2 regions of the Isoptericola sp. NPDC057391 genome follow, and region 2 is predicted to be linked to the other one. Evidence: predicted binding sites of a transcription regulator. Region 2 holds the regulator's gene; the other holds the start of a gene.

Region 1 (11,978 bases), on a different contig from region 2:
CGTGGGGGAGGGCCTCGATCCAGTCGAGGACGGCGGCGAGGTAGGCGTCGCGGGCGGGTCGCGGCGACAGGGCCAGGTCGTGGGTGCCGCCGGCGACGGTGCGCACGGTGACGTCGCCCCCGAGCCGCCGCGCCCGCTCGCGCATGTGCGCGACGTCGAGCACGGTGTCGGTGGTGAGGTGCTGGTCGGCGGTGGACCGGTCGGAGGTGAGCACCAGCACCGGGACCCGGAGCCCGAGGCCGCGCGCGAGGCGGCGCTGGGCGCGCAGCACCGACCGCAGCCAGGCGGCCCGGACGGCGAACGGCTCGTGCGGCTTCCACGCCGCGTCGAAGTCCCACTCCCCGCCAAAGGTGCGGTGCAGGGCGCGTGCGTAGCCGTCGTCGAGGTGGTTCACGACGGCGCGCGGTGCGACGACGCCGAGGGCCTCGACGAGCGCGGTGGCGCCGAGCCGCACCGGGCGGGGCTTGTTGAGCTGGACCCACGGGCTGTTGAGGACGAGCGCGTCCGCCCGGCCCGGGCGGGCCGCGGCCCACAGCGGGGCCACGAGGCCGCCCGTGGAGTGGCCGAGCACCACCAGCCGCTGGTGCCCCGCGGCCCGGACGACGGCGGCCGCGGCGTCGAGGTCCTGCGCGTACGCCGCGATGTCGCGCACCTGGTTCGGGTCGCCGCCGGCGGCCACCTGGGCGTCCCAGGCGCGCCCGTGCCCGCGCAGGTCGACGGCGTAGAACGCGAGCCCGCGGTCGGCGACGGCCGCCGCGAGGTGCGGGTGGAAGAAGTAGTCGGCGAACCCGTGCACGTACAGCACCGCCGTGCGCGCGACGGGTCCCCGGCGCCCCGGCGGGCCGTCGTCGTCGGGCGTGGAGGGCACGTGCCGCACCAGCACCGCCTCCGCGCCGCCCGGCAGGGGCAGGGTGCGCGCCCGGAACTCCGGGCCGAGGACGTCCTCGCGCCACGCCCCGGGGCCAGGTCGTGGCGCGGTCGGCGCGTCAGGCACCCTGCGAGGGACCGGACGGGCGGCCCTCGTCGCCGGTCTCGGGACCGGCGTCGGTCCCGGGCTCGGGCTCCGGCGCGGGCTCGGCGTCGGGCGCGGGGGCCTGACGGACGGTGTCCTCCTCGCCCGGGCGGCCGGGCTCCAGCGGCTCCGCGACGGGGCCGGTGGTGGGGGCCGCGGGCGGCGCCGTCTCGGGCGCGGCCTCCGGCTCGAGCGGCGCGGCCACGGGGCCGGTCGTCGGCTCGTCGGCGGGGCGGGCGGGCGCGCCGAAGACCTGCTCCTCCGGCGTCGGACCGGCGGCGGGCACGGCCCCCGGGGCGGCCTGCGCGGCGAGGGCGGCGTCGCCGGTCGCGGTGCCGGTGACCGGCGCGGGGCGGCGGTTGTTCCGCACGACGAACCACACGACGAGGCCGATGACGACCAGCCCGACCACGAGGCCGACGATCCACCACGGGAAGCTGCTGCCGGCGGTGGCGGCGCCGACGGCGTGGATCTCAGTGTTCTCGCCGACCTGCGGCGTCCAGGTGACGGTGTTGCCGTCGACGGTGCCGGTGGCGTCGCTGACCGGGCCGGGGAACGTGATGGCGAGCCGCACGTCGAAGGCGTCCCGGACGTCCTGCGGCAGCTGCTCCAGCTCCTCGGAGCCCTCGGAGAGGTTCATGGTCCCGTCGACGACGTAGGTGTCGCCGTCGCGCGTGATGCTGAGCGACTCGTCGTCCCCGCCGGAGATGTCGCTGATGGGCGCGTCGCTGAACGTGTACCGCGTGCCCGTGTACTCGTCGTCGGAGTAGGGCTCCTGCGTGGCGCCCTCGGGCAGCCCCTGGCTCATCTCGCCGCCCGCCTGGTCCCAGAGCTCGCCGGGCTCCATCCCCATGGTCTCGGCGAGGCTGTTGGAGACGGCCATGACGATCGTGCCGGAGACGGTGTCGTCCTCCGAGAGTGTCATGTCCATGTCGACCTTCATGCACCCGGCGAGGGCGAGGAGGCCGACGGCGGCCAGGACCGCCGCGATCGCGGTGCGGAGGCGGCGCACGGGGCCGCGGGCTGGAGTGGTCACCGGCCCAGCATCCCGCAGCGGCCGTCCGCGAGCCACCCGGCGTCCCGAGCGGCTTGCGATCAAAGTTGAGCGGAATAGACTCAACTTTGCCGACGTTCCCCCGACAGACGTCTTTCCCGTGTCACCGCACGTCATCCCGGAGGTCCCATGGACATCAAGCTCACGACCATGTCGCAGCAGGCGCTCGGCGACGCCGTCCAGTCGGCGTCGGCCGCGGGCAACCCCCAGCTCGAGCCCGTGCACCTGCTGCAGGCGCTGCTCCACCAGACGGGCGGCGTCGCCGTCGGCCTGCTCGACGCCGTCGGCGCGAACGCCCAGCAGATCGGCCAGCGCGCCCGCGCGGCCCTCGTCGCCCTGCCGCAGGCCAGCGGCTCCGCCGTCGCGCAGCCCGCGCCGTCGCGCGCGATGAGCGCCGTGCTGGAGAACGCCGGCAAGGAGGCCGAGGCGCTCGGCGACGAGTACGTCTCGACCGAGCACCTGCTCATCGCCCTGGCGGCCGGCCAGTCCGCCGCCGCCCAGGCGCTGAGCGAGGCGGGCGCCACCGCCGACGCGCTGCGCGCCGCGCTGCCCGCCGTCCGCGGCTCGTCCCGGGTCACCAGCCCCGACCCCGAGGGCACGTACAAGGCGCTGGAGCAGTACGGCAGCGACCTCACCCAGCGCGCCCGCGACGGCAGGCTCGACCCGGTCATCGGCCGCGACTCCGAGATCCGCCGCGTCGTGCAGGTGCTGAGTCGTCGCACCAAGAACAACCCCGTCCTCATCGGCGAGCCCGGCGTCGGCAAGACCGCCGTCGTCGAGGGCCTGGCCCAGCGCATCGTCGCGGGCGACGTCCCGACCTCCCTCCAGGGCAAGCGCCTCGTCGCGCTCGACCTGGCCGGCATGGTGGCGGGCGCCAAGTACCGGGGCGAGTTCGAGGAGCGGCTCAAGGCCGTGCTCGAGGAGATCACCGCGTCGGACGGCGAGGTCATCACCTTCATCGACGAGCTGCACACCGTCGTCGGCGCGGGCGCCGGCGGCGAGGGCGCCATGGACGCGGGCAACATGCTCAAGCCGATGCTCGCCCGCGGCGAGCTGCGCCTGGTCGGCGCCACGACCCTCGACGAGTACCGCGAGCACATCGAGAAGGACCCGGCCCTCGAGCGCCGGTTCCAGCAGGTGTTCGTCGGCGAGCCGTCCGTGGAGGACACCGTCGCCATCCTGCGCGGGCTCAAGGAACGGTACGAGGCGCACCACAAGGTGACGATCGCCGACTCCGCGCTCGTCGCCGCGGCCGCGCTGTCCGACCGGTACATCACGGGCCGGCAGCTGCCCGACAAGGCGATCGACCTCGTCGACGAGGCCGCGTCGCGCCTGCGCATGGAGATGGACTCCTCGCCCGTCGAGATCGACGAGCTGCAGCGCGCCGTCACGCGCCTCGAGATGGAGGAGGTCGTGCTCAAGGAGTCCGACGACCTCGCGTCGACGGAGCGCCTGGAGCGGCTGCGGGCCGACCTCGCGGACACCCGCGAGCGCCTCGCCGCGCTCACCGCGCGGTGGGAGTCGGAGAAGGCCGGGCACAACCGCGTCGGCGACCTGCGCGCCCGCATCGACGAGCTGCGCACCGAGTCCGACCGGCTGCAGCGCGAGGGCGACCTCGAGTCCGCCGCCCGCCTGCTGTACGGGGAGATCCCGCAGGTCGAGCGCGAGCTCGCCGAGGCCGAGCGCGCCGAGGCGTCGCAGGAGGCCGAGGGTGCCGCGGAGCACGAGGCGCCGATGATCGCCGACAAGGTGGGCTCCGACGAGATCGCCGAGGTGGTCTCCGCCTGGACGGGCATCCCCGCCGGGCGTCTGCTGCAGGGCGAGTCCGAGAAGCTCCTGCACATGGAGGACGTCATCGGCGAGCGGCTCATCGGCCAGACGGCCGCGGTGCGCGCGGTGTCCGACGCCGTGCGGCGCTCGCGGGCCGGCGTGGCCGACCCCGACCGCCCGACCGGGTCGTTCCTCTTCCTCGGCCCGACCGGCGTCGGCAAGACGGAGCTGGCCAAGTCGCTCGCGGACTTCCTGTTCGACGACGAGCGCGCCATGGTGCGCATCGACATGTCCGAGTACTCGGAGAAGCACTCCGTGTCGCGGCTGGTCGGCGCCCCTCCGGGGTACGTCGGCTACGAGGAGGGCGGGCAGCTCACCGAGGCCGTGCGGCGGCGCCCGTACTCCGTCGTCCTGCTGGACGAGGTGGAGAAGGCGCACCCCGAGGTCTTCGACATCCTGCTGCAGGTGCTCGACGACGGCCGCCTCACCGACGGCCAGGGCCGCACGGTCGACTTCCGCAACGTCATCCTCGTGCTGACGTCGAACCTGGGCTCGCAGTTCCTCGTGGACCCGGCGCTGGACGACGCCGCCCGCCGCGAGGCGGTCATGGCGGCCGTACGCGCGTCGTTCAAGCCGGAGTTCCTCAACCGGCTCGACGACGTCGTGATCTTCGACGCGCTGAACGTCGAGGAGCTGGGGGAGATCGTCGACCTGCAGGTGGCGGCGTTCGCGAAGCGGCTGGCCGACCGGCGCATCACGGTGGACGTCACGCCCGCCGCGCGCGAGTGGCTGGCGCTGGAGGGCTTCGACCCGGCGTACGGCGCCCGGCCTCTGCGCCGCCTGGTGCAGCGCGAGATCGGCGACCGGCTCGCGAAGGAGCTGCTGTCGGGGGCGGTGTCCGACGGCGGCACCGTGGTCGTCGACCGGGCGGCGGACGCCGCGGGGCTCGTCGTCACGCCGAGGTAGTTCGAGCTGGCTCGAGGTCGCTCGAGGGAGTTCGAGAGCACGAGGGGGCGGTCCGCGTCGTGCGGACCGCCCCTTCGTGCTCTCGGCGAACCTCGTCCTGCCGCGGCAGGGTCACATGCGGATGAAGCGCGGGTTGTCCTGCCAGATGTGGCGCTTCACGACGCCGACGCCGGGGCGCGCGGCCTCGACCTGCTTGCCGTTGCCGACGTAGACCGCGACGTGGCCGGGCGTCCAGATGAGGTCGCCCGGGCGGGCGTTCTTGCGGGAGACCGCCTTGCCGTGGTTCTTCTGGGCCGACGAGGAGCGCGGCAGGGTCTTGCCGGTGGCCTTCTTGTAGACGTACTTCGTGAGGCCGGAGCAGTCGAAGGCGTTCGGCCCGTTCGCGCCGTACACATAGCGGTCGCCGACCTGCGCCTGGGCGACGCGCACGATCTTCTGGCCGCGGGTGAGCTTCACGGCCTTCACGCCGACCGTGCGGGTCGAGGTCGTGCGCAGCGCGCTGCCCGACGGGTTGACGACCACGCGCGCCGCGTTCTTGCCGTTGCGGTAGTGCGCCGACGACGGCGAGAAGGTGGCCTTCCCGTGGCGCAGGGTCTTCACCTGGACGCTCTTGCCGCTGATCCGGAGGCGCACCTTGCCGGAGACGGCCTTGCCCTGGTGCGAGACCTTGACCTTGTACACGGGCCGGGTGCCCTGGCCGGCGGTGATCGAGTGCTTGGACACGGAGAGGGTGGCGCGCGGTGCGGGGGCCGAGGCCGTCTTGACGGCGGTCGCCGGTGCCGCGGAGGCGTGGGGGGCGGCGGCGATGAGGCCACCGCCGGTGAGAGCGCCGGCGACGGCGAGGGCGATGATCGCCCGGCGGGGCCGGCGGGCGGCCGCGGCGGCGGTGCCGGGGCGTGCGGCATCGAGGGACGTGGACATGGGGCGTGACCTCCAGCCTGCGAGATGAGCTGTCGGGTGAGGCCGAGATCGTTGGCCCGCCACCAGTGGTGGCTGAACCCCAAGGCCGGGAGCGTCCGGGCGGTGTGCCCGGGCGGCCGGCCGGAAGTGGGTCTCCCGCTGCTGCCGTGAGATTCGTGGTCACCGCGACGCCGGCAGCACTCGGCTGCGTCCCGGTCGGCCGGCACCCGTTGCTAGGTGCGGTCGAGGGACGCTAACCCTGCGGACCCTTCGAGGTCACGTTCCGGTAACAGGACCTGCGTGTGGTTGCCGCGGGCGCCGGTGGGCATCCGTGCTGGACGAGTCCGGGCAAGCCGGGCCGAACCGGGCGCGGTCGCGAGATACCGGATGTGACGAAGATCACTGTAGGAATCCACCCGTGGGTGGATATCGAGGACCGACCTGCCCGTGCGGGGCGACGCCGGGGCTCAGGGCAGGAGGTCGACCGCCCCGGGGGAGGGGGAGACCGCGACGCACAGCCCTGTCCGGTCGCCGGCCGACCAGCCGTCCTCGGACGGGGTGAGGACGACGAAGGCGAGCCCCTCGACCTCCCGCCCGGCGGCGCCCAGCAGCCCGGGCCCGCAGTCGGCGGACGCCTTGCGCACGAGCGCGTCGTGACCGGGCCACACGGCGCCGGCGGCGGAGTCTGTGCGCCCCACCACCTGCGCCCCGTGCTCGCCCGCGCACGGCACGACGGTCACCCGGCCGACGTCGCCGGGCGGGAGGTCCCGCAGGCACGACCCGAGCACGAGCTGCACGGCGTTCACCTCGCGCGCACCGTTCACCGCGGCCGGCACGGGGGCGGTCGCCCGGTCGCGCGCCGTCGTGACCCCGATCGTGACGGCGCCGCCCACGACGGCGAGCGCGACCACCGCCACGGCCGCGCGACCTGCGAGCCGGCGTGCCCGGGCCGTGCCGTCGCCCCCGGGCGCGGCGGCCCCCGGCGCGGCGTCGCGGGGAGGCGCCGCGCCGTCGTCGCCCGCCCCCGGCGGGCCGAGCTCGGCGAGGTCGGCGAGGCCTTCCGTCGGCAGCACGCCCGCCGGCGTCGGCGCGGCGAACACCGGCTCCGCGGGTGTCGTGGCGGGCTGGTTCGGGTCGCGCTGGTCCGGGTCGGTCACGAGTGCTCCGTGCGCGTCAGGCCGGGTCGGCGAGGTCGAGGATCACCGGGACGTGGTCGCTGGCACCCTTGCCCTTGCGCTCGTCGCGGTCGATGACGACGCCGGTCACGCGCTCGCGCACGGCGGGGGAGGCGTAGGCGAAGTCGATGCGCAGACCCTTGTTCCGGGGGAACGCGAGCTGCTGGTAGTCCCAGTACGTGTACGTGTGCTCGGCGGGCAGGTGCTCGCGCGTCACCTCGGTGTACCCGGCCGTCGCGAACGCCGTGAACGCCTCCCGCTCGGCGGGGGTCACGTGGGTGTGGCCCTGGAACGCGGCGGGGTCGTAGACGTCCGTGTCCAGCGGGATGACGTTCCAGTCGCCGACGAGCGCGACCTGGGTTCGGGGGTCGTCCGCGAGCCAGCCGGCCGCGGCGTCGCGCAGGGCGCCCAGCCAGTCCAGCTTGTACGCGTAGTGCGGGTCGCCCACCGCCCGGCCGTGCGGCACGTAGAGCGACCACACGCGCACGCCGCCGCAGGTGGCGCCCAGCGCCCGGGCCTCGACCGGCGGCGGCACGTCGAGGAGGGTGGCCGCGGGTGCCTCGTCGGGTGACGGGTCGGGGGCCTCGGCGGGCGCGTCGTCCTCGGGCGCCGGCGCGGCGGCGGGCTTGGCGAACCCTGGCTGGCCCGGGAACGACGTCTCGACGTCCGCGATCCCGACCCGCGACGCGATGGCGACGCCGTTCCACGCCGAGTGCCCGGTGTGCGCCACCTGGTAGCCGGCGGCCTCGAACGCCGCGTGGGGGAACTGCTCGTCGCGGCACTTGGTCTCCTGGATGGCGAGCACGTCCGTGCCCGAACGCTCCAGGAAGGCGATCACCCGGTCGACGCGGGCACGGACGGAGTTGACGTTCCAGGTCGCGAGGCGCACGGGCGCCAGGCTACCGGCGGCCGCCGACGCGGCCGGCCGCTCATCCCCACGTCGCCGTGCCCGGGTCGACGCCGTGGGCGCGGGCGTTCGCGTCGATCACCTCGCTCAGCCACGCCGTCAGCCCGGGCTGCCGCGCGTCGTGGTTCGCGGTGAACTCGGGGTCCGCCGCATACATCCGGCCGATGACGACGTGCATCGAGTGCGTGACGTCGAAGTAGGCGCCGAGCGACGCGCGGTGCCGCTCGGCCAGCGCGTCCGCCTCGGCGCTGCCCGGCCGCACGCCGCGCGCCCTCGCGTCGGCGAGCGCGGCGAGGACGGCCTCGGCCTCCGCCGCGACGTCCTGCCACTCCTCAGGGGTGCGCTCGGCCGCCCGCTCGGCGAACTGGGCCCACTGGTCGGTGTCGCCCCACCGCTCGCGCGCACCCTCCGCCCACGACGGCTGCCAGCGGTCCCCGAACAGCGCGACCTGCTCCTCGGGCGAGAGCAGCACGCCGCGCTCGCGGGCCTCGACCAGCCGGTCGAGGGCGTCGGCGGCCCGCCCCAGGCGGCGCAGGCGCTCGCGCACGAGGTCGCGCTGGCGGCGCAGGGACGCGTCCGCCCCCTCGGGCGCGTCGAGCAGGGCCGCGATCTCCTCGAGCGGCACGTCGAGCTCGCGGTACAGCACCACGCGGTGCACGCGCGTCAGGTCCGACGGCGTGTACAGGCGGTAGCCGGCGGCCGTGCGTGCGGACGGGCGCACCAGCCCCACGGCGTCCCAGTGGTGCAGCGTGCGGACGGTGACGCCCGCGGCCCGCGCCGCGGCGCCGACGGTCAGCCCGTCGGCACCGCGCGCAGGCTGGGGGCGGGACGCCATGGCGCCCAGTCTGCCCGCGGCGCCCGGGTGCCCGCCCCCGCGCGCCCACGGGCCGGTCATCCCTCGGCGCCGAAGCCCAGCTCGTCGCGCACCGTCTGCGCCTCGGGGCTGCTCGGGTCCCACGGCCGGGCGGCCGTCATGATCACGCGCGTCCTCTCGGGGGTCACGACCTCCAGGTCGAGGGTGCCCCACGGCTGCACCCGCGGACCGGTGGTCGAGCCGGGCGCGACGCGCTCGCACGCGGCCGCGACGGCGTCGATCTCGTCCTGCACGCACGAGAAGCTCACGGTCGTCGGGCCGGCCTCGGCGGCAGGGGTCCCGGGGACGAGCAGCACGTCCTGGAAGGCCCACCGGCGCAGGTGCACCACCGTGCCCGGGGCGGCGAAGAGCTCGAAGAAGCCGAGACCGTTCACCCAGAAGTCGGTGGACGCCTCGAGGTCGTGGGTGGGGACGTTGAGGAACATCGGCATGCCGTAGATGCCGCGGAACTGCTCCGGCGGCTGCACGCCGGGGCCGGGCTGCGGCACGGGGCTGATGCTGAAGGCGGGAAAGGTGGTGTCGGTCATGCGGCCAGCCTGGAGCCTGACGTCGCGTGAGGGTCAAGCGGGCGGCCGCCACGCTCTAGGCTGCCCCCATGGGAACCGCGCTCGTCACCGGCGCCACCGCCGGCCTCGGCCTGGAGTTCGTCTGGCAGCTCGCCACCGCACGCCACGACGTCGTGATCGTGGCGCGCGACGGCGACCGCCTGGAGCAGGTCGCGGCACAGGTGCGCGCCGCGGCCGGGGTGCGCGTGGAGGTGCTGCCGGCGGACCTGTCCGTGCCGGAGGACCTGGAGCGGGTCGCCGCCCGGCTCGCCGTCACCGGCGACGAGGCGGACGACGACCGCCGCCCCGTGGGCCTGCTCGTCAACAACGCCGGGTTCGCGACGGCGCAGCGGTTCGTCGGCGGCGACCTCGCCGTCGAGCTCTCGGCGCTGGACGTGATGGTGCGCGCCGTGCTCGTGCTCTCCCACGCCGCCGCGGGTCAGATGACGGCCCGCGGGCGAGGCGCGATCCTCAACGTGGCGTCGGTCGCCGCGCTCACCGCCGGCGGCACCTACGCCGCGGCGAAGGCGTACGTCCGGTCGCTCACGGAGGGGCTCGCCGTCGAGCTCAAGGGCACGGGCGTCACCGCCACGGTGCTCTGCCCCGGGTTCGTGCACACGGAGTTCCACGACCGGGCGGGCGTCGACATGTCCACCGTCCCGGACGTCGGGTGGCTCGACGCCCCGACCGTCGTGTCCGAGGCGCTCGCGGACGTGCGCCGCGGCGTCGTCATCTCGACGCCGTCCGTCCGTTACAAGGCGGCCTCGGCGCTGCTGCGCCTCGCCCCGCGCGCCGCGGTGCGCGCCGTCGGCAAGTACCGCTGACCTCGGCCGTCGTCGACCACGAGCGAGGACCGGCCGCCCGGCCCACGATGGTGGCGTGATCCGGGGGACGACGCCGGCGACGGCCGCCGGGGGCGGCCGGGACGCCGTTCCCGGCGGCGACGCGCTGGACTACCGCGACCTCTTCGACGCGGTGGCCGTGCCGAAGATCGTCCTGGACCCCGACCTCGTCGTGCTCGACGCCAACCGCTCGTACACCGAGCTGCTCGGGGTGCCGGCCGACGCCCTGGTCGGGCGCACGCTGGCCGACGCCCTGGCGCAGGTGCCGGGGGGCCCGCCTCCCGTGCCCCGGGCCCTCGAGGCGATCGACCGCTGCCTGCGCACCGGGATGCCCGAGGTCGTCGAGCCGGCGCGCTGGGACCTGCCGGACCGCCGCACGGGCGAGTCCGGGCCGCGGTACTGGATGCTCCTGGTGCTGCCGGTCACGCGGGCGGGGGACGCCGCGGTGCGGGCCGTCGTCGTCCGCGTGGAGGAGGTCGACGCGGCCGACGTCGAGGACGCGGACGGGCGCGCCACCCCGGAGCGCATGTCGTGGCACAGCACGGTGGCCCGGATGCGCGCGACGGCGGCCGCCGAGCGCGAGGCGGCCGTCACCCTGCAGTCCTCGGTCCTCACCGCGCCGCCGGACGTCCCGGGCCTCGCCGTCGACGTCCGCTACCAGCCGGCGAACCGGATCACGAGGGTGGGCGGCGACTGGTACGACGTCGTGCTGCGCGAGTCGGGCCGGACGGTGCTGGTCCTGGGCGACGTGGCGGGCCACGACGTCGACGCCGCGGCCACGATGACGCACCTCAAGGGCGTGCTGCGCACCGTCGCGGTCGAGGACGACGCCGGCCCCGCCACCGTCCTCGACCGGGCCGAGCGCGCCGCCGCCGCGCTGCGGATCGAGGCGTTCGCCGCCGTCACGGTCGCCGTCGTCGACCCGCCCGCGCCCGACGGGTCGCGGCGCGTCACCTGGGCGCGCGCCGGGTCGCTGCCGCCGCTCGTGCGGCGCCCGGACCTCGGCGCCGAGCTCGTCGACCAGCGTCCCGGCCGGCTGTTCGGCCTGCTCCTGCCCAAGGAGCGGCCGGAGTCCACCGTCGTGCTCGGGCCCGGTGCGTCGCTGCTGCTCTTCACCGACGGCCTGGTCGAGCGGCGGGGCGAGCTGCTGACCGACTCCCTGGAGCACCTGCGCCAGGACGTGGAGCAGGTGGTGGACCTGCGGCTCGAGCGCCTGGCCGACTGCGTGCTGGCCCGCAGCACGCCGATCCGGGGCGCCGACGACGTGGCGCTGGTCGCGCTCCAGGTGGACGGCGCCCCCGCGGGCGGGCCGGAGGCCGTCGGTACGATGACCGGGTGACCTCCTCGGATACCGCCTTCGGCCCCACGCCCCGCGAGCAGCTGCGCGACCTCATCACCGAGCTCGCCGTCGTGCACGGCAAGGTGACGCTCTCCTCCGGCAAGGAGGCCGACTACTACGTCGACCTGCGCCGCATCACGCTGCACCACCGCGCGGCCCCGCTGGTGGGCCACGTGCTGCTCGACCACCTCGAGGAGGTCGGCCTCGGCACGGCGGAGGTGGACGCCGTGGGCGGCCTGACCCTCGGCGCCGACCCGATCGCGGACGCCCTGCTGCACGCCGCGGCGTCGCGCGGGCAGGACCTCGACGCGTTCGTCGTCCGCAAGGCGGCCAAGGCGCACGGCATGCAGCGCCAGATCGAGGGCCCCGAGGTCGCGGGCCGCCGGGTCGTGGTCCTCGAGGACACCACGACGACCGGAGGATCGCCCATCGCGGCCATCGAGGCGCTGCGCGCCGCGGGCGCCGAGGTGCTCGGCTGCGCCACGATCGTCGACCGCGCCACCGGCGCCGGCGAGAAGATCGAGGCCCTCGGCGTGCCCTACCACTACCTCTACGACCTGGCCGACCTGGGCCTCGCGTGAGCCGGCCGGCCGC
Region 2 (11,978 bases):
GCACGACGACCCGCGGCGACTCGCCCAGCGGGGTGCGCTGCAGGCCGCGCGGCACCACGATCTGCTCCGCGACGGTGACGATCGCGGCGTCCAGGGTGCCCTCGTGCACCTGCCGTACGAGGTTCGGGCCGTGGTCGACCTCGGGGAGGATCGTGACCTCGGGCAGCTCGAGCTCGACGGCGGTGAGCACCATCGGGCTGAGGGCCTGGATGGTGCCGACGGACAGGGTGGGCGCGGCGACGGCGGCGAGCACCTGGTCGGGCAGGGCGTCCAGGTCGGCGAGCAGGCCCGCGGCCAGGCGGGCGAGCTCGCGACCGGCCGGGGTGGGCCGGGCACCGGTGGTGTCGCGGTCGAAGAGCGGTGTGCCGAGGCGGCGCTCCAGGGCGGACAGGCGGCGGCTCGCGGACGGCTGCGCGACGAGCAGCTCGCGGGCCGCGGCGCCCACGGAGCCGTGCCGCGCGACCGCCTCGGCCAGCTGCAGGTCGTCCACGGTCAGACGGGAGGTCATGCCGCCAGCGTATGAGCGAGGCGTGCGCGCCGCCGTCTACCGGCGGCGGCCGCGGCTGCCGAGGATCGAGGCATGCGTCGACCCCTCCTGATCCTCACCGCGATCACCTTCCTCACCTGGGTGGGTGCGCGGGTCACCGCCGTCGCGCTGCCGCTCGTGGCGCTCGCCGAGACGGGGGAGGCGTGGGCCACCGGGCTCGTGGGCGGGATGTCCGGGCTGCCGCTGCTGTCGGTCGGCTGGTGGGGGCGCGGTCTGCGCGAGCGGCTGGTGTCCGGGCGGGCGCTCGCCGTCGTCATGCTGGTGCAGGTCGCCGGCCTCGCGATCGTGCCGGTCGCTGCCCTCGCCGGGCAGGTGGGCGCGGTCAGCCTGTGCGCCTCCGGCCTCGTGACGGGCGTCGCGGGCCCGTTGCTCGGGCCCGCCGAGCGCGCGCTCGTCGCCGACCTCGCCGACGCGGGGCGGCACGACGGCGCGGCCGGAGCCGACGGTGCGGGCGGTACCGCCGCGCGCTGGCTCGCGTGGCAGGACCTCGCCCACCGGGTCTCGATGATCTTCGCGCCACCGCTGGGCGCGTGGCTGGTCGTGGCGTGGGGCGCGGAGCCGCTGCTGTGGTGCCAGGCTGCCGTCGTCCTCGTCGGGGCCGCGGCGATGCTGGGCGTGCCGCGGGCGGGCGGCCGCACGACCGGCCGGGGCGACGCCGGGCCGACGCCGGTGCTCGCCGTCCTGCGCGGCCACCCGCAGGTCGCGGTGGGGATCGTCGCGGCGGGCGTCGGCGGGGTGTGCTGGTTCGGCTTCAGCCTCGGGCTGGCCGTGCTCGGCGTGGAGCACGGGATGCCCGGCGCGCTGATCGCGGCGGGGATGAGCGGCTACGGGGCGACGTCGGTCGCGGCGTCGCTGGCCGCGCCGCTGGTCGTCGACCGGCTGCCGCGGCTCGCGACCGCGGTCGGCACCTGGGCGGTGCTGGGGCTGTCGTTCGCGGCGCTCCCCGTGGTGGTGCCGAGCGTGGCGGGCGTCGCGCTCGTGTCCGCCGTCGGCGGCCTCGCGACGCCGTTCGGGATCGCCGCGCTCAACGCGCTGATCAGCGAGCGGACCTCCGGCCCCGCGCGGCGGGCCGCGTTCACCGCGGAGACGGTGCTGCACTCGGGCGGCGCCTCGCTCGGGCTGCTCGTGGGCGGCGCGGTCATCGGGTGGGTCGGCGCGGGGCCCGCGCTGGTCGCGACGGGCGTCGTGCAGGTCGCGGCCGCCGTCGTCGGCCTGGGGGCGGCATGGCGGCTGCGAGCGCCGGACCGTCGTCCCGGGCCCGACGGCGCCGTGCGGGGCGGCGGTCGTCCGGGCGGGGGCCGATGCCGCAGGCTAGGGGCATGCGTCTCCTCCTGCTGCGACACGGCCAGACCCCTTCGAACGTGGCGGGCCTGCTCGACACCGGCGCCCCCGGGCCCCGGCTGACCCCGCTGGGCGAGCAGCAGGCCGCCGCCGTCCCGGCCGCGCTGGAGGGGCGGCGGATCGACGCGCTCGCGGTGTCGACGCTGGTGCGGACCTCGGACACCGCCGGCCCCCTGGCCGCCGCCCGGGCCCTGCGCCCCACCGTGCTCGACGGGCTGCGCGAGGTCGAGGCCGGCGCCCTCGAGATGTCCTCCGACCTCGCCGACCACCACACCTACCTCGAGACCGTGTTCGCCTGGTCGCGCGGCGACCGGTCGCGGCGCATGCCCGGCGGGCCCGACGGCGACGCGTTCCTCGCCCGGTTCGACGACGCCGTCGCGGCGCTCGCGTCCGACGGGCACGAGGCCGTCCTCGCCGTCTCGCACGGCGCCGCCATCCGGTCGTGGTCCGGCGCGCGCGTCCGCGGCCTCGACGTCGAGGAGCTGGCGCACACGCCGCTCGCCAACACCGGCCTCATCGAGGTCGAGGGCGACCCGGCCTCCGGCTGGCGGCTGGTCGACTGGCAGCGCGAGCCCGTCGGCGGCGAGCTGCTCGACGCCGTCGTCGCGCACGACCCGACCGGGGAGCCGGTCGACGACTGAGCGCGGCAGCCCGCACGACGCGGGAACGTGCCAGCATCGCGACATGACGACGGTGACGCTGCGCCCGATGACCCCGGCCGAGTTCGACGAGTGGCAGGACGCCCTGGCGGCGGACTACGCGGCCGAGCAGGTGGCGGCGGGCCGCTGGCCGCACGAGGGGGCGGTGCGTCGGGCCCGCGAGGAGTCCGCCCGGCTCCTGCCGCAGGGGCCGGCCACGGAGCGGATGCTCGTCAACGTCGCCGTCGACGCCGACGGGGAGCCGGTGGGGCGCAGCTGGGTGGCCCTGGACCCGCCGCACGCCACGGCGGGGATCGCGTTCCTGTACGACATCGAGGTCGTCGAGTCGCGGCGCGGCCAGGGCCTGGGTCGGGCGCTCCTCACGGCGACGGAGGACGCCGCCCGGCAGGCGGGCGCCACGGCGCTGGAGCTGAACGTCTTCGGCCGCAACGCCGCCGCCGTCGCGCTCTACGACTCCGCCGGGTACGCCGTCGTCACGCAGCAGATGCGCAAGACGCTCTGACGCCGGTCACCCCGCGGCGGCGAGCCCGACCTCGCCGCCGACGGCGGCCGCCAGGTGCGCCGCCACGGCGGCGGCGTTGGCACGCAGCACGTCGGCGGGGACGTCGGGCAGGTTCTCCGCCCAGTCCAGAAGCGGCGAGCCGCGGAACTGGAGCACGCGCGCGGGCCTGCCGAGGAACGCCAGGTGCAGGTGCGCCCCGCCGTCGCCCCACTTGGCGAGCTGCACGCGGCCCACGCTCGGCAGCGCCTCGACGGCCGCCGAGACGGCGACGACCAGCTGCCCCATCTCCGCCGCGAGGTCCGGGGGCACCGTCGGCAGGTCACAGTGCGTGGCGACGGGAACCAGGGTGAGGAACGCCGGCAGGCTCTGCGCGAGGTCCGCGGTGAGCACCCACCGCTCGTTGCGCCAGACCCAGCCCTCGAACCTGGCGGCCCGCTCGTCGGCCCCGCCCGCGCACCAGCAGTCCGCGGGGTCCTCGCCGCTCCGGGGCGGCTCGGCGTCGGCCAGCGGGCGCAGCGGCTTCAGCCGCAGCGAGTCGGTCTCGTAGGGGTAGATGTCCCAGCCGGGCATCTCCTCGACGGCGACCGGCAGCCGCCCGTCCGGGCCGGTCCGGGCGGCGATGCGGGCGTAGTACTCCTCGGCGGTCTCAGGGCGCATGCGCCGATCCCACCACAGGACGACGCGCGTGCGTCACGTGCGGGCGCGCAGGTCCATGCCCATCACGGTGCGGACGGGGACCGGGCCGGTCGTGTCGTCGGCGACGTGCCGCATGCCGAGCTTCTCCGCGACCCGGCGGGACGCCGTGTTGTCCGGGTGGACGATCGCCACGAGCTCGCGCGCCCCCAGGACGTCGCGGGCGACGTCGCGGCACGCGGCGGCGGCCTCGGTCGCGAAGCCACGCCCCTGCAGCTCGCGCCGCACGTGGTAGCCCACCTCGAGCCGGAAGTCCTCGCCGACGCGCTGCCAGGTGAGCCCGCAGTCCCCGACGAACGCGCCGTCGAGGGTCTCGAGGATCCACAGCCCGTGGCCGTGCCGGGCGTAGTTCTCCTGGTTCCAGGCGATCCACGCCGCCGCCTCCGCACGCGTCTTCGGGGCGGGGTAGTACGCCATGACGTCCGGGTCCCCGAGCAGCGCGGCCATCTCGTCGAGGTCTGCCGGGCCCATCGCGCGGAACCGCAGCCGGGCGGTGGGCGGGGGCGTCGCGTCGCGGGTCACCCGGCGATTCTCGCCGTCGCCGTCCTCCGCGCGACACTGGAGGTCAGCAACAGCTGCCGAGACGAGGAGTATCAGGGTGCCCCAGGGAACAGTCCGATGGTTCGACGCCGACCGAGGGTTCGGCTTCATCGACCTCGGGGACGAGGCCGAGGACCTCTTCGTGCACGCGTCCGAGATCGTCGGCGGTGACGGTCCGAAGCAGCTCCGTGAGGGGCAGGCCGTCGAGTTCGAGGTGGGCGAGGGTGACCGTGGCCCCCAGGCGCGCCGCGTCCGGGTCACGGGCGACCAGCCCGCCGACGCGGCCCTGGGCGTCCTCGGCACCGTGAACTGGTACGAGCCGACCAAGGGCTACGGCTTCGTCACCCCCGACGACGGCCGCACCGAGATCTTCGTGCACAGCTCGGCGATCGTCGGGGGCGGCGTGATCTCGGAGGGCCAACGGGTGGCGTTCCTGGTCGCCGAGGGGGAGAAGGGGCCGCAGGCCGACCACCTGCTGCCGCTCGCGGCGGAGGCGGCGCGGCCGGCCTCCGACGGCGCGGACGGCACCGTGTCCTGGTTCGACGACACCAAGGGCTTCGGCTTCATCGCCCCCGACTCGGGGGGCGGGGATCTCTTCGTCCACGTCAACGCGCTCGGCCCGGGGCTGACCTCGCTGTCCGAGGGGGCGCGCGTGACGTACGACGTCGTCGAGGGCGACAAGGGGCCGAACGCCCGTGACGTGCGCCTCGTGCGCGGCTCCGGGGCCGCGCGCGGCACGGGGCGCGACCGGGACCGTGGCCGATCCGGCCGCCCGGCGGGGTCCGGCGGGCGCGTGCGCGGCGGCGAGGGCACCGTCGCGCGCTTCGACGCGGACCGTGGCTTCGGCTTCATCACCCCGGACGCCGGGGGCGACGACCTGTTCGTGCACGTGTCGGTCGTGCGGGACGCCGAGTTCCTGGAGGAGGGCGACCGCGTCCGGTTCACGATCCGCCAGAGCGACCGGGGCCCGCAGGCCGACGGCGTCGAGCTGATCTGAGCGCCGGCCCTGCTGTTCGCTCACGGCGAACAGCAGGGATCACCTGCGGGAATATCGGCGCCCCGAGCAAGGTTGAGCCATACAGACTCAACTTTGGCGCCCGCGGTTTGCGAGGCGGGGACGCCGAGATTTACGTTGAGTGCAGTTGACTCAACCTCGGGCGCACAGGCGCCCGGACGTACGCATGGAGGCAGCACACATGGCTCGAGCAGTCGGTATCGACCTGGGTACCACCAACTCGGTGGTCGCCGTCCTGGAGGGCGGCGAGCCCACCGTCATCGCGAACGCGGAGGGGTCCCGCACGACGCCGTCCGTCGTCGCGTTCTCCAAGACCGGCGAGGTCCTCGTCGGTGAGGTGGCCAAGCGTCAGGCGGTCACCAACGTCGACCGCACCATCTCGTCGGTCAAGCGCCACATGGGCACCGACTGGTCGGTCGAGATCGACGACAAGAAGTACACCGCGCAGGAGATCTCCGCGCGCGTGCTCGGCAAGCTCAAGCGCGACGCCGAGGAGTACCTGGGCGAGCCCGTCACGGACGCGGTCATCACCGTCCCGGCGTACTTCAACGACGCCGAGCGCCAGGCGACCAAGGACGCCGGCCAGATCGCGGGCCTCAACGTGACGCGCATCGTCAACGAGCCCACCGCGGCGGCCCTCGCCTACGGCCTGGAGAAGGGCAAGGAGGACGAGCTCATCCTGGTCTTCGACCTGGGCGGCGGCACGTTCGACGTCTCGCTCCTCGAGGTCGGCAAGGACGAGGACGACTTCTCCACCATCCAGGTGCGCGCCACCTCCGGCGACAACCGCCTCGGCGGCGACGACTGGGACCAGCGCATCGTCGAGCACCTCATCAAGCAGGTGAAGAACACCGAGGGCGTCGACCTGTCCAAGGACAAGATCGCCCTGCAGCGTCTGCGCGAGGCGGCCGAGCAGGCCAAGAAGGAGCTCTCGTCCGCGACGAGCACCAACGTCTCGATGCAGTACCTGTCGATGAGCGAGAACGGTCCGGTCCACCTGGACGAGAAGCTCACGCGGGCGCAGTTCCAGCAGATGACGCAGGACCTCATCGACCGCACCAAGGCGCCGTTCCACGCGGTCATCCGCGACGCCGGCATCTCGGTCTCCGACATCGACCACGTCGTGCTCGTGGGTGGTTCCACCCGCATGCCGGCCGTGACCGAGGTCGTCAAGGAGCTCACCGGCGGCAAGGAGCCCAACAAGGGCGTCAACCCGGACGAGGTCGTCGCCGTGGGCGCGGCCCTGCAGGCCGGCGTCATCGGCGGCGAGCGCAAGGACGTGCTGCTCATCGACGTCACCCCGCTGTCCCTCGGCATCGAGACCAAGGGCGGCGTGATGACCAAGCTCATCGAGCGCAACACGGCCATCCCGACCAAGCGCAGCGAGATCTTCTCCACGGCGGAGGACAACCAGCCGTCCGTGGCGATCCAGGTCTTCCAGGGCGAGCGCGAGTTCACCCGCGACAACAAGCCGCTGGGCACGTTCGAGCTCACCGGCATCGCCCCGGCGCCGCGCGGCGTCCCGCAGATCGAGGTCACCTTCGACATCGACGCGAACGGCATCGTGCACGTGTCCGCCAAGGACCGCGGCACGGGCACCGAGCAGTCGATGAAGATCACCGGCGGGTCGGCCCTCCCCAAGGAGGACATCGACCGCATGGTGAAGGACGCCGAGGAGCACGCCGCCGAGGACAAGAAGCGTCGCGAGGAGGCCGAGACCCGCAACCAGGCCGAGGCCTTCGCGTACTCGATGGAGAAGCAGATCGCGGACAACCGCGACAAGCTCCCCGCCGAGGTCGTGACCGAGGTCGAGGCGGACATCGCCGGCGTCAAGACCGCCCTGGAGGGCGAGGACGCCGACGCCGTGAAGGCCGCGTACGAGAAGCTCGGCGCGTCCTCGCAGAAGATCGGCCAGGCGCTCTACGCCACGGAGCAGCAGGCGGGCGCCGAGAGCGCCCCCGCCGGCGACGCGCCGGAGGGCGAGCCCTCGCAGCCGTCCTCGGCGGCCGACGAGGACGTGGTCGACGCCGAGATCGTCGACGACGAGGACGACAAGAAGTGACGGACGAGAACACGCAGGGGACCCCCGAGCCGGAGGGCTCGGGGGACACCCCGTTCCAGTTCACCGACAAGCGCAAGGTCGACCCCGAGTCGGGTGAGGCCCGGGAGACCTCCGGGGCCTCCGGCGACCAGGGCGGGGCCGAGGGCTCCGACCCGCTCGCGGCGCTCGACTTCGAGCCCGAGGGCGAGGCCGCCGAGAGCGCCGAGGTCCTCAAGGCCAAGGCCGAGGCGGCGGAGCACCTGGACGCGCTGCAGCGCGAGCGGGCGTCGTTCACGAACTACCGCAACCGGTCGCTGCGCGACCAGGAGGCGGCGCGGACCCAGGGCACGCAGGACGTGCTGGCCGCGCTGCTGCCGGTGCTCGACGACATCGAGCGCGCCAAGCAGCACGCCGAGCTGAGCGGGCCCATGGCGGCCATCGCGGAGAAGCTCGACGCGTCGCTGGCGAAGTTCGGCATCGAGCGCTACGGCGCCGTCGGGGAGGAGTTCGACCCGACCGTGCACGAGGCGCTCATGCACTCCACCGACGCGGACGCCACCGCCACGACGATCAACCTCGTGGTGGAGCCCGGGTACCGCATCGGCGAGCGGGTCGTCCGCGCCGCCCGCGTGGGCGTCGTCGGGCCCGAGTAGCCAGCGTTCGAGAACGGGATCTCTCGCGTCATCGGCACCGTTGCCGCGAGAGATCCCGTTCTCGAAGGCAGGTGCGCAGGTCGCACCGCGACACCGAGGATGATGAGATCACGAGCATGATCAGGAAGGGGGCGTCGTGACAGGTCAGGACTGGATCGAGAAGGACTTCTACTCCGCTCTGGGCGTCCCCAAGGACGCGGACGACGCGGCCATCAAGAAGGCGTACCGCAAGCTCGCGCGCCAGTACCACCCGGACCAGAACCCGGGCGACGCGTCGGCGGAGGCGAGGTTCAAGGAGATCGGCGAGGCGTACGCCGTGCTGTCCGACTCCGAGCAGCGCCAGCAGTACGACGCCGTGCGCGCCATGGCCGGCGGCGGCGCCCGCTTCGCGGCGGGCCCGGGCGGCGGCGGCAACGGGTTCGAGGACGTCTTCGGCTCCATGTTCGGCGGCGGTGCCGGCCCGAACGTGCGCTACCAGCAGTACCCGCAGGGCGGCGCGCGCGGCGGGGGCTTCGAGGACATCCTCAGCTCCATGCTCGGCGGCCAGGGCGGGTTCCGCGGCGGCAGCCGGCGCGCCGGCTTCACGACGCCGCAGAAGGGCCCGGACGTCGCGGCCGAGACCACGCTGCCGTTCCGCACGGCGGTGGAGGGCGCCACCGTGGAGTTCACGGTGGACGGCCGCAAGGTCAAGACGAAGATCCCCGCCGGGGTGAACGACGGCCGCAAGCTGCGCATCCGCGGCAAGGGGCGCCCGGGCTCGGGCGGCGGCGACGCCGGCGACCTCGTGGTCACCGTGCACGTCGCGGCGCACCCCGTGTTCACGCTCGACGGCGCGAACCTGCGCATGACGGTGCCCGTCACGTTCGCGGAGGCCGCGCTGGGCACGACGGTCGAGGTGCCGACGCTCGACGGCCAGACCGTGCGGCTCAAGGTGCCCGCGGGCACGCCCACCGGGCGCGTGCTGCGCGTCAAGGGCCGCGGCGTGAAGACCGCGAAGACGCAGGGCGACCTGCTGGTCACGGTCCAGGTGGCCGTGCCGCAGAAGCTCAGCAAGAAGGCGAAGGAGGCGCTCGAGGCGTTCGCCGCCGAGAGCGACCACGAGGACGTGCGGGCGGGTCTCGCGCAACGCGCGGCGGAGTGACGCCGGGGCGTCGGGCGGCGGCGAGGGAGGTAGCGATGGTCACCGAGGACGCGCCGGTGCTGACCGTGTCGCAGGCGGCCCGGCTCGCGGGCATGCACCCTCAGACGCTGCGGCAGTACGACCGCCTCGGGCTGGTCACCCCGCGCCGGACCGCCGGCCGTGGCCGCCGCTACTCCCAGCGCGACGTGGCGCGCCTGCTCGAGGTGCAGCGCCTCGCACAGGTGGAGGGCATCAACCTCGCCGGGATCCGGCGCATCCTCGACCTGCAGGAGCACGTCGCCCAGCTCGAGGGTCGGCTCGCGGCGCTCGCCGTGCAGCCCGGCGGCCGGGTGTTCACGGCCGGCACGACGGGCGACGTCGTCGTCGTGCGCCGGGGTCAGCGCGTGCGCCGCGCGGAGCGGGCCGACGTCGAGGCCGAGGAAGGTGCGCTGGTGCTGTGGCGCCCGCACCGCCGCGGCTGACGTCTTTCCGCAACGCAATTCTTCGCTAATTCATAGAGCAATTGGTAAGGCTTTCCTCAGTGAATTCAATGTCGAATTCGCTGTGCATTTCCGTGGTGAGAGGAATATCGTGGTCGAAGGCGGCGAGAGCCGGCGTCGAGCGGCGAGGAGCGCACCATGAGCACGCTGATGGAGATGCCCGAGGTCACCGAGTGCACCGTCGAGGGCTGCGGCTACAACCACGACCACGGCTGCCACGCCGGGGCGGTGACGATCGCGGGGCACAGCGGCGACGCGGCGTGCGCCACGTTCATCCCGCTGAGCTCCAAGGGCGGCCTGGAGAAGGTCGTCGCCCACGTGGGCGCCTGCCAGCGCGGCGACTGCGTCCACAACACCGACCTCGAGTGCGCGGCCTCGGCCATCCGCGTGGGGCCCGGGCCCGACGACGAGAGCCACGCCGACTGCCTCACGTACGCCCCGCACTGACGCGGCACCCGCCCGGCCGGCGGGCCCGCCGGGCTGCTAGCGGGCCAGCTGCGTCAGCAGCTCGGCGGCCGCGGCGTGCGACGTCGGGAGGCGCTCCACCCACACCCGGGTGGGGCGCCTCAGCATGTCCTCGAGACCCATGAGCGCGGCGTTGCGCTCCACCACGCTGCGGGTGACCTTGGCCAGGTCCGGCACGTCGGTGTCCCGGCGGGACAGGACGGCGAACACACCGTCGGCGAGGGCGGCCATGGGGTGCCCCTCCCCGTAGACCTGCTCGAGCGCGCGGCCGACGGTCGCGGAGCGTGCGGCGCGGTCCCACGGGGCGAGGCCGTCGACCGCGACGTCGACGACGACGAGGCAGTGCGTGTCCGGCACGCCCCGGTCCGCGCCGACGGCGGCGCCGTAGGTCTCCCGCAGCCGCTCGGCGAGGTACTCGCGCGTCGGGAGGCCGGAGCCGGGGTCGCGCAGCGCGCCCAGCGCCGGCTCGGCGTCGCGGCCGCGCACCCACCCGACGGCCACCGCGCGGATCGCGTCCGGGTCCGGCGGTTGGTGGGTGGAGCGGTACAGGCACTCGACGTCGTCCAGCGTCTCGCCCAGGCCGACGCCGGCCCGCCCGCGCGCGGCGCCGAGGCGGTGGGCGGCCGCGTGCGGGGAACGACCCTCGTCGAAGGCCTCGACGAGCGCGTCGACGGCGGGGTGGTACCAGTCGTCGGGGCGCAGCCATACCTCGGCGAGGCTCGTCGCGCGCCAGCGGTCGATCACGTCCGAGACGTGCTCGGGCGCGTCCGGAGGCCCGCTCGTGGACCGGTTCATGATGATGGGACCGCCATGGGCAGCCATCATGACGCAGTTGTCCGGCACTTTCACCGCAAGTCACCCTCGGAGAGCCCTCTCCGCTGCCCCAGGCACGGAATGCTGCGGGAATCCTGCGGTGATCCTGGGCAATTTCACCCCTGGGGCCGCCCCGGGAAGCACGTAGAGTACGGGAGTCTGCGCGGTACGGGCGCGCAACAGTCAGAGCGAGGTCGGCCATGACGGACGTCTACGTGGGGTCGGACGACTCGGCGCGGAGCGACGCCGAGCTGATCCTCGACGTGCGTGGCGGAGACCTCGAGGCGTTCGGAGCCCTCTACACCCGGCACGTCCCGGCGGCGCGGGCCGTGGCCCGGCAGTACGCCCGGTCGTCGGTCGACGCGGACGACCTCGTGGCCGAGGCGTTCCACCGCGTGCTCGACGTGCTGCAGCACGGCGGCGGCCCCGACGCCACGTTCCGGGCCTACCTGCTCACCGTGGTGCGTCGCCTCGCCGCCGACCTCGCGCGGGGCGTGAAGCGCACCCGCCCGTCGTCCGACGACGGGATGTTCGAGGCCGCGCTCGGCCTCGTGGACGCCACCGACGTCGCCACGTTCGAGGGCTTCGAGCACTCCGTCGTGAAGAACGCCTACCAGGCGCTGCCGGAGCGCTGGCAGGCCGTGCTCTGGTACACGGAGATCGAGGGGCGCGCGCCGGCGGAGGTGGCGCCGATCCTCGGCCTGACGCCGAACGGCGTGTCCGCGCTCGCCTACCGGGCCCGCGAGGGGCTGCGGGTCGGCTACCTGCAGGAGCACCTCACGCACGCGCCCACCGACGGGTGCCGCGTGGTCAACCCGCTGCTCGGGGCGTACGTGCGCGGCGGCCTCGCCCGGCGCGAGGTCACGAAGGTCGACACCCATCTCGAGTCGTGCGGGGAGTGCCGGTCCCTCGTGCTCGAGCTCGGGGACATCGCGCACGGCATGCGGGCGGTCGTGGCCCCGCTGATCGTCGGGCTCGCGGGCCTCGCTGTCGTGGGAGCGCTACCCATCGGTGGCGCGCTCGGCGGTGCGCTCGGCGGGGCCGTCGCGACCGGGGGCGTCGGGGCCGGGAGCGTGGGGGCCGGGAGCG

What was found. The regulator HspR, encoded in region 2, represses chaperone genes until heat shock. The targets are predictions, from matches to a motif close to AAGTTGAGTCNNNNNGACTCAACTT.
Region 1: a site for HspR is predicted at 2,111-2,135, ahead of clpB (ATP-dependent chaperone ClpB). Genes of this name have one in related genera too.

Annotation. Positions count from the first base shown of each region.
Region 1 covers NZ_JBHVBO010000076.1:1,434-13,411, forward strand. Annotated here, with positions in the region: gene ACFUVW_RS11355 (alpha/beta hydrolase) at 1-994, opposite strand, end outside; gene ACFUVW_RS11360 (LppM family (lipo)protein) at 987-2,048, opposite strand; gene clpB (ATP-dependent chaperone ClpB) at 2,196-4,802, shown strand; gene ACFUVW_RS11370 (C40 family peptidase) at 4,914-5,723, opposite strand; gene ACFUVW_RS11375 (septum formation family protein) at 6,170-6,859, opposite strand; gene ACFUVW_RS11380 (exodeoxyribonuclease III) at 6,876-7,766, opposite strand; gene ACFUVW_RS11385 (MerR family transcriptional regulator) at 7,807-8,619, opposite strand; gene ACFUVW_RS11390 (VOC family protein) at 8,676-9,185, opposite strand; gene ACFUVW_RS11395 (SDR family NAD(P)-dependent oxidoreductase) at 9,254-10,027, shown strand; gene ACFUVW_RS11400 (SpoIIE family protein phosphatase) at 10,083-11,384, shown strand; gene pyrE (orotate phosphoribosyltransferase) at 11,381-11,965, shown strand; gene ACFUVW_RS11410 (hypothetical protein) at 11,962-11,978, shown strand, end outside.
Region 2 covers NZ_JBHVBO010000034.1:14,701-26,678, forward strand. Annotated here, with positions in the region: gene ACFUVW_RS07205 (LysR family transcriptional regulator) at 1-508, opposite strand, end outside; gene ACFUVW_RS07210 (MFS transporter) at 581-1,951, shown strand; gene ACFUVW_RS07215 (histidine phosphatase family protein) at 1,867-2,529, shown strand; gene ACFUVW_RS07220 (GNAT family N-acetyltransferase) at 2,573-3,049, shown strand; gene ACFUVW_RS07225 (hypothetical protein) at 3,056-3,706, opposite strand; gene ACFUVW_RS07230 (GNAT family N-acetyltransferase) at 3,740-4,264, opposite strand; gene ACFUVW_RS07235 (cold-shock protein) at 4,341-5,279, shown strand; gene dnaK (molecular chaperone DnaK) at 5,479-7,359, shown strand; gene grpE (nucleotide exchange factor GrpE) at 7,356-7,991, shown strand; gene ACFUVW_RS07250 (DnaJ C-terminal domain-containing protein) at 8,128-9,132, shown strand; gene ACFUVW_RS07255 (heat shock protein transcriptional repressor HspR) at 9,168-9,593, shown strand; gene ACFUVW_RS07260 (DUF1540 domain-containing protein) at 9,750-10,058, shown strand; gene ACFUVW_RS07265 (hypothetical protein) at 10,095-10,871, opposite strand; partial or broken gene ACFUVW_RS07270 (sigma-70 family RNA polymerase sigma factor) at 11,090-11,978, shown strand, end outside.